Regions from separate parts of the Endozoicomonas sp. ALB091 genome, predicted to be linked through region 2. Evidence: predicted binding sites of a transcription regulator. Region 2 holds the regulator's gene; each other region holds the start of a gene.

Region 1 (2,275 bases), on a different contig from region 2:
ATAGACTTCCCGGGTCTGCGGATGCACGGCAACCCATTCCGGGCGGTCCATGGTTGTGGCCCCCAGAATATCCGCAGCACGACGGGCGTGTACCAGCACATCGGCCTGACTGGTAAAACCATTGCGACGGGTCAGGCCGTTGTGGCCAAACACCAGTGGCCGCCACTCACCACGGCCATCATCATGGAACACCGCCACATAAAGAGTGCCATGATCCAGAATATCCCGGTTGGCCGCTGGATTACCGGGTTTATAGGCCTGATCCGGCACAAACTTATACACGTATTCGCCGCGGGTATCGTCGCCAAAATAGAATGCCATACGACCATCATCACCCAGCGAAAGTGTTGAACACTCTCTGACCAGTCGTCCCATGGAGGTGCGCTTTTTCGGGGTGCTGTCCGGTGAAAAAGGGTCAATTTCCACTACCCAGCCAAAACGGTTGGGTTCGTTAACATAACCGCCATGAGGGGCATGGTGATCAGGTGTCGCATTAAAACGGGGTTCTACTGACTCCCAGGCATAGTATTTACTGTTCTTGTCTTGGGCCACACCATACCGCTGGTGGGCTGGGCGTTGCTGATAATCTTCAGCATCACGGTTAACAAAGTAGTTCTTCCAGTTCTCTTCACAGGTGAGATAAGTCCCCCAGGGTGTTACGCCCATGGCGCAGTTATTCAAAGTGCCCAGCACCTCAAGACCAGCAGGGTCTGCCACGGTTTTCAGAAAATCAGTACCGGCCACTTCACCGGTCAGATCCATGGGGGTAAACCCGGTGATCCTGCGGTTATAGCGGGAATCCTTGACTTGCTGCCAGTGACCATCGGACTGCTTGCGAACTTCGATAATACTGACACCGTGGGCCGCCATCTCCTTCTTCACTTCATGCGCCGGGCGCTGTTTAAATCCCTGCGGGTTTTCAGTGATGGTCAGACCGTTGGGGTGAAGCGTAGGATTAATGTACTCATGATTCATGACCAGCAGGCCATGGTCGTCCGGCTGGTCCGCAAATGGGAAGAACCAGATCCCATCGTGATTCTGGCCTGCCTGCTTCATCTGCTCCCGCCAGCTGTTGCTGCCATCTGGCCGCCAGGGTCTGGCACCTTTCTCTACCGGGTCACCCCATGAAAAAAAGACGCTGGCCGTATAGCCTTCAGGCACATTGATGGCATCGAACATGGGGTCCTGCTCAATGGGAATGGGCTTGAATCCGATGTCCGCCCGCCGCAGGTTTCCAACAGTACTGCCACCCAGAGCATTATGACTCTGCCCGGTCGTGCCCATACAGCCAGCCAGAAAGCCTGCCATGGCCAGACCCAGGCCACCTTTCATAAAGTTCCGCCGACTTTTTTCTACCACGTCATCCAGGGTACTGTTGCCAGAGAAGTTATCTGGCTGATCATCCAGCGACTCCAGCTGTTCATGAAAATCACGATGGTTCTGTAACTTTGAAGATCCGGCTTCCATGATTATCCCTCATCGTTAAGTAAACACACTGTTATTGAAAGAATGATTTGCTGAGAGATTAGGCGATGACTGTTACAGATTTATTGCTATCAAGTTTCAATTAGATGAAAAAAGCTCTGCAAGAAAACGGAGCAAATTGTGGAGAGAAAGTCAGCCGAAACGGTTGCTACCTATCCGGGAAAGACAGATAGCATCAGGCTATTTCAGGAAGGTACTACTTCAAATTTTATCTCAGCATCTTTTTCCAGCCGCTCAATAAGCCGATCACCAAATAACGTGGATGTTGTCCAGAAACCGCCCGCCCTCCCGCTCTTCTGCTGCTTATCGTGGAAGTCCAGGGCCAATCCTGCAGCCACCTGCCCCAGCATTCTGGCGGTAGAGCCATACCCCGGATCGCCCTGGCCAACAACACGGGTGCGAATTTCCTGGCCATCTGCTGTTTTGCCCAGAAAGCGAATATCATAAAACCCGGTTTTCTGGGCTTCGGGAGAAGGTCCCTCACCCGGTTTGGGCAACACAAATCGCTCCATAAACCAGCGGGTTGGCTTAATCACCATGGACAGCATAAACAGACCCAGTCCGCCTACCAGGGCGGAAGACTGTAAACGACCTTTAAAACCAGCCCCCATCAGCATGGCTTCGCTGTACCTGAAATCCCTGCCATAAGGAAATTCAGCCAATGCATTGGAACGAAGGACCACCCGGGAATTAATGCCAGCCATAATGAAAGGTGCCAGCCACGCCCCAAAGCCGGAATCATACGTCGGTGTTTTAACAACTTCCTGTCTGGCCTTCAAGCTTTCATTGT
Region 2 (2,275 bases):
GCTACTCGCCTCAGCCTACCCTTTTGCCAAACGACACACGTATCTGCCGCAAGTGGTATTGGGTGCCGCATTTGGCTGGTCCATCCCCATGGCATTTGCCGCCGAGGCCGACACACTGACCACTCAGACATGGCTGTTGTTTATCGCCAATCTGTTATGGACTGTCGCCTACGATACCCAGTATGCCATGGTGGACCGAGATGATGATCTGCAGATCGGCATTAAGTCCACCGCCATTTTATTTGGCGAAATGGATAATCTGATTATTGCCTGTTTTCAGACGTTTACCCTGATAGCCCTGCTGATGCTGGGTTTACAGCTGGAATTAGCCTGGCCATTCTATGTCAGCCTTGTTGCCGCCGCCGCAGGTTTTACCCACCAGCAATGGTTAACCCGCAACCGTGAAAGGGATCCTTGTTTCAAAGCCTTTCTTTCTAATCATTGGGTTGGTGCCGCCATATTTCTCGGTCTGGTCTGTTCTCTGTGATGACTGACTGAAACACCTGAATTTGAAGGTTGAGCCGAAAGCGCTCAACCTTCACCTCCCCTTTATCACTTCAACGACGGGAAAACAGTAACTCATGGGTTGGACAACCCGCAAAAAGTCCATCAAATTTTCCTCAACGTCATTTTTCTGTAACATTCCCTCGCTGTAATACCTGTCATAAAGATAAACGGTTACCAAAGCAATCTTCTCTCATTCAACCCCGGGGTATTCTCATGTCTGGCAAAACAATTCTAATTGTGGATGATGAAGCACCCATCAGGGAAATGGTCGCTATGGCGCTGGAAATGGCTGGTTATCAGTGCCTGGAAGCAGCTGATGCAAAGCAGGCGCACTCACTGGTGGTGGATAACCGACCCGATTTGATCCTTCTGGACTGGATGCTACCGGATATCTCGGGTATCGAACTGGCCAGACGACTTAAGCGTGACCAGCTGACAGCAGAAATTCCGATCATTATGTTGACCGCCAAAGGGGAAGAAGACCATAAAATCCAGGGGCTGGAAACCGGTGCGGATGATTACATCACCAAGCCTTTCTCCCCCCGCGAGCTCGCTGCCCGACTTAAGGCCGTACTGCGCAGAACTCATGGAATGGACGAACAGTCGGCTATCGTCGTCAAAGGACTGGAACTGGACCCTGTCAGCCACCGGGTCAGTATTGATGGCAACCCGGCCGAAATGGGGCCAACGGAATACCGGCTGCTGCAGTTCTTCCTGACTCATCAGGAGCGAGCCTATTCCCGTGGGCAGTTGCTTGACCAGGTCTGGGGTGGCAATGTGTATGTTGAAGAGAGAACGGTGGATGTCCATATTCGCCGCCTGAGAAAAGCGCTGGGCAGTGGCTATGAGAATTACATTCAAACCGTCAGAGGTACTGGCTACCGTTTTTCCACTAAAGCGTAGAATGCTGGAATTCAATGAAAATGGCTTCAGTGACGTTTTCCTCATCACCACCTGATGACATAAGAATGATGGTCAGGATCAATCACCATAAGCTCAACAAACTGCGGAACTGCCTGTGACCACCTCTGCCCGATCCTGGTTTACTGGTCGAATAGTGTCAATGCTTGCCATCGGGCTGCTGGTCGGCTGGCTGGCGGACCGGATTTTTCTGGGGCTTTTTCTTGCCACATTATTCTACCTTCTCTGGAGCCACCAGCAACTGCACCGATTGCTGATATGGCTTGATAAGGCTGCCCACAAAGAGCTGGATCCCCCGGAAAGCACAGGCGTATGGGGTGAGATCTTTGACGGTATTTATAGAATTCAGCGCAAACACAACCGCTCAAAACAGCGACTTGCCAGCGTGATAGAACGCATACAGGATTCAACGGCAGCATTAAACGACGGAATCGTCATGGCCGACCAGAATGGTTCCCTTGAGTGGTGGAACCGTGCCGCCGGAGAGTTACTGGGCCTGCAAATGCCCGATGACCAGGGACAGCTCCTGACAAACCTGGTCAGAAATCCAAAATTTGCCCGCTATATGAACAATAGCCACGGCAAAGAGCCCATTAAGATCGATTCACCGGTGCATGAGAGCCGACAGCTTCAAATAGCCATTACCGTTTATGGGCAGGGCAATCGACTTCTATTGGTCAGGGATGTCAGCCGGTTGCATCAGCTTGAAATCATGAGAACCGATTTTGTTGCCAATGTTTCCCATGAATTGAGAACACCTCTAACCGTGATTTCCGGTTACCTGGAGACCATGAGTGACGGTATAGCAATGAATCCGGATACACCGCCCATCTTTAATCGTGCCCTT
Region 3 (2,275 bases), on a different contig from region 2:
GTGGCTGCACCCATGGCCATGGAGTCGGTGAACAGTTGCACGCCGAGTGCCGCCGCAATGGATACCAGGGTAATCAGCACGGCCTTTGGCTCCATGGATGGCTGCTCTTCCTTAGCGGTTTTCAGGGCGCTCTCTGCAATGTGGTAGTGGCGGGGTTTACGGTAAGTCCAGAACACAGCCACAAGCAGACCAATAAACATGCCGAGTACCGGTAGAGCCATGGCCGATGGCATCAGGTCAGGGTCAATGTTCAAGCCATTATCGTTGAGGTTGCCCGCCAGGATCTGGGTCAGGTAGATATTGCCGAAACCAATGGGAACCAGCATATAGGTGGCGATCAGACCAAACGACAGGGTGCTTGCTACCGCCCTGCGGTCCAGCTGTAAGGAGCTGAAAACACCCAGTAGCGGTGGGATCAGAATAGGAATAAAGGCGATATGCACAGGGACCACATTCTGGGAGGCAAAGGCCATCAGCAGAATGCTTCCCAGGATTGAGATCCTCAGGCCAGCTGTTTTGTGGGTCTTGGCTACCCTCTGAATAATTCGATCGGCCAGCCACTGGGGAATCCCGGATGCGGATATAGCCATGGCGAAGGCACCCAGCATACCGTAGCTGATGGCGATACTGGCACCACCCCCCAACCCTTCGGCAAAAGCGGACAGTGTGGCATCAAACCCCAGTCCACCGGCAAGACCTCCACCAATAGCCCCGAAAAAAAGGGCAAGTACAACGTTTACACGCAAGACACTCAAGGTCAGCATGATGGCAACAGCCAAAATGACAGCGTTCATAGTAATCCAGTTTTGTGTTCTTTTGAGTTATAAGCGGTTTGCGATACTTCAATCCACAGCATTATCCACAGCACGATCTATAACAGATCAGTCTATAGCAGATCAGTGCAGAGCTCGTCAGGAGCTGTCGCATTCCTTGATTGGTTGTGCCTTGAGCTCTTTTTTCTAGTTGTAAATTAATATATTACACATTGAGGCTAGAAGCTCAGGCGATAAAAGTAAATGTATTCGATCAGGGTCGAATCAGCCGTTCAATGGTGATGATGGTGTCGGTGGGCATGCAGGGAAGGGATCATGGAAAGGGCAGAGCTACACTGTTCTGATTGGGTGTCAATACCGGGTATTGTTAGCAGATTTCTGGGTAACATCGTTATTTTCTCTGATCATGATGCACTTTCAACAGGTCTGTAGGCTCGGTAATTCAGGCTTACAGCCGTTATTGGCAGCCACTAAATTACATTGATCTGTTGGCCCGGGCAATGATTTTTTCCCGGTGTCACATTACTGTCATATTGATTCTGTAAGTTACGGGCATGATTTAATCAGACTTGCGCCATGTATCAAAATTCGATGGATAACAGCCCGGGTATTGATTTCAATACACCGGCACTAAAAAAATATCGTTCCCTGCGCTTCTTGAAAGACCGTCTTGCCCGCTGGGGGGTTGCCTCCGGTGGTCTTGGCGTGATTGTGGCGATTCTCCTGATTTTCTTTTACCTCCTCTATGAGGTCCTGCCGCTATTTAACCGCGCTGAGATTACCCGGGTTGCTTCATACCCATCGGCCCTGACTTTTGTTGATGAGCCAGTTGCTACAAAAAAAGCGCCGATATTTCTCGCTGTTGAAGAGCAGGCCGAAGTGGCCATGCAAGCAGAGGCTTCCGGTAATCTGCGTTTTTTCTCCTCCCAGACCGGTGAATGGCTACAGAATGAGTTGCTGCCAATACCTGCGGGCAGTGAGGTGGTCAGGGTGGTCAGGGATGCTGCTGGTTCCAATCTGATGGCGGCCGGTCTTACCAAAGGTGAGGTCATACTGTTTGATCAGGGCTACAGGATTACCTGGCCAGATGACCGCCGGAAGATCACACCGGAAGTCAGCTACCCTTATGAGCGGCAGCCTTTTGCCATCAAGGACTTTTCGGCTCCGGTTGCACAACTGGCCATCAGTGACGGTGAGGAAAAGCTGTTGATGGCCGCCAGCAGCAATAACCAGCTGGTGATGGAGGTTGTCCATAAGGAAGCGGATTTTTTAACCGAGTCCATCACTGTTGAGCAGCAGTCCGTCGCCCTGCCGGTGATCAGCGGACTTTCTGCGCAGGGTGGCCTGGATATCCGCCAGTTGCTGATTGATCCGGAACAAACCTGGCTTTATGTCCTCAGCGGCAGCAATCAACTGACGGTGATCAATATCAGCGATATTGACCGTCCCTATATCCATGAGACGCTCAACCTGACCGCTAAGGGAGTGGAAGTTACCGCGAT

The links. The regulator PhoB, encoded in region 2, activates phosphate uptake and scavenging genes when phosphate is short. The targets are predictions, from matches to a motif close to TGTCATANNNNTGTCANA.
Region 1: ACO6UX_RS04500 (PhoX family protein) is a predicted target of PhoB. The motif match lies at 1,560-1,577, and genes of this name have one in related genera.
Region 3: ACO6UX_RS11705 (ABC transporter permease subunit) is a predicted target of PhoB. The motif match lies at 1,289-1,306, and genes of this name have one in related genera.

What each region holds. Positions count from the first base shown of each region.
Region 1 is NZ_JBLYNQ010000003.1:339,071-341,345, forward strand. It holds gene ACO6UX_RS04500 (PhoX family protein) at 1-1,467, opposite strand, end outside; gene ACO6UX_RS04505 (saccharopine dehydrogenase family protein) at 1,671-2,275, opposite strand, start outside.
Region 2 is NZ_JBLYNQ010000001.1:237,686-239,960, forward strand. It holds gene ubiA (4-hydroxybenzoate octaprenyltransferase) at 1-487, shown strand, start outside; gene phoB (phosphate regulon transcriptional regulator PhoB) at 721-1,410, shown strand; gene phoR (phosphate regulon sensor histidine kinase PhoR) at 1,526-2,275, shown strand, end outside.
Region 3 is NZ_JBLYNQ010000006.1:1,086,532-1,088,806, reverse strand. It holds gene ACO6UX_RS11710 (Na+/H+ antiporter family protein) at 1-794, opposite strand, end outside; gene ACO6UX_RS11705 (ABC transporter permease subunit) at 1,350-2,275, shown strand, end outside.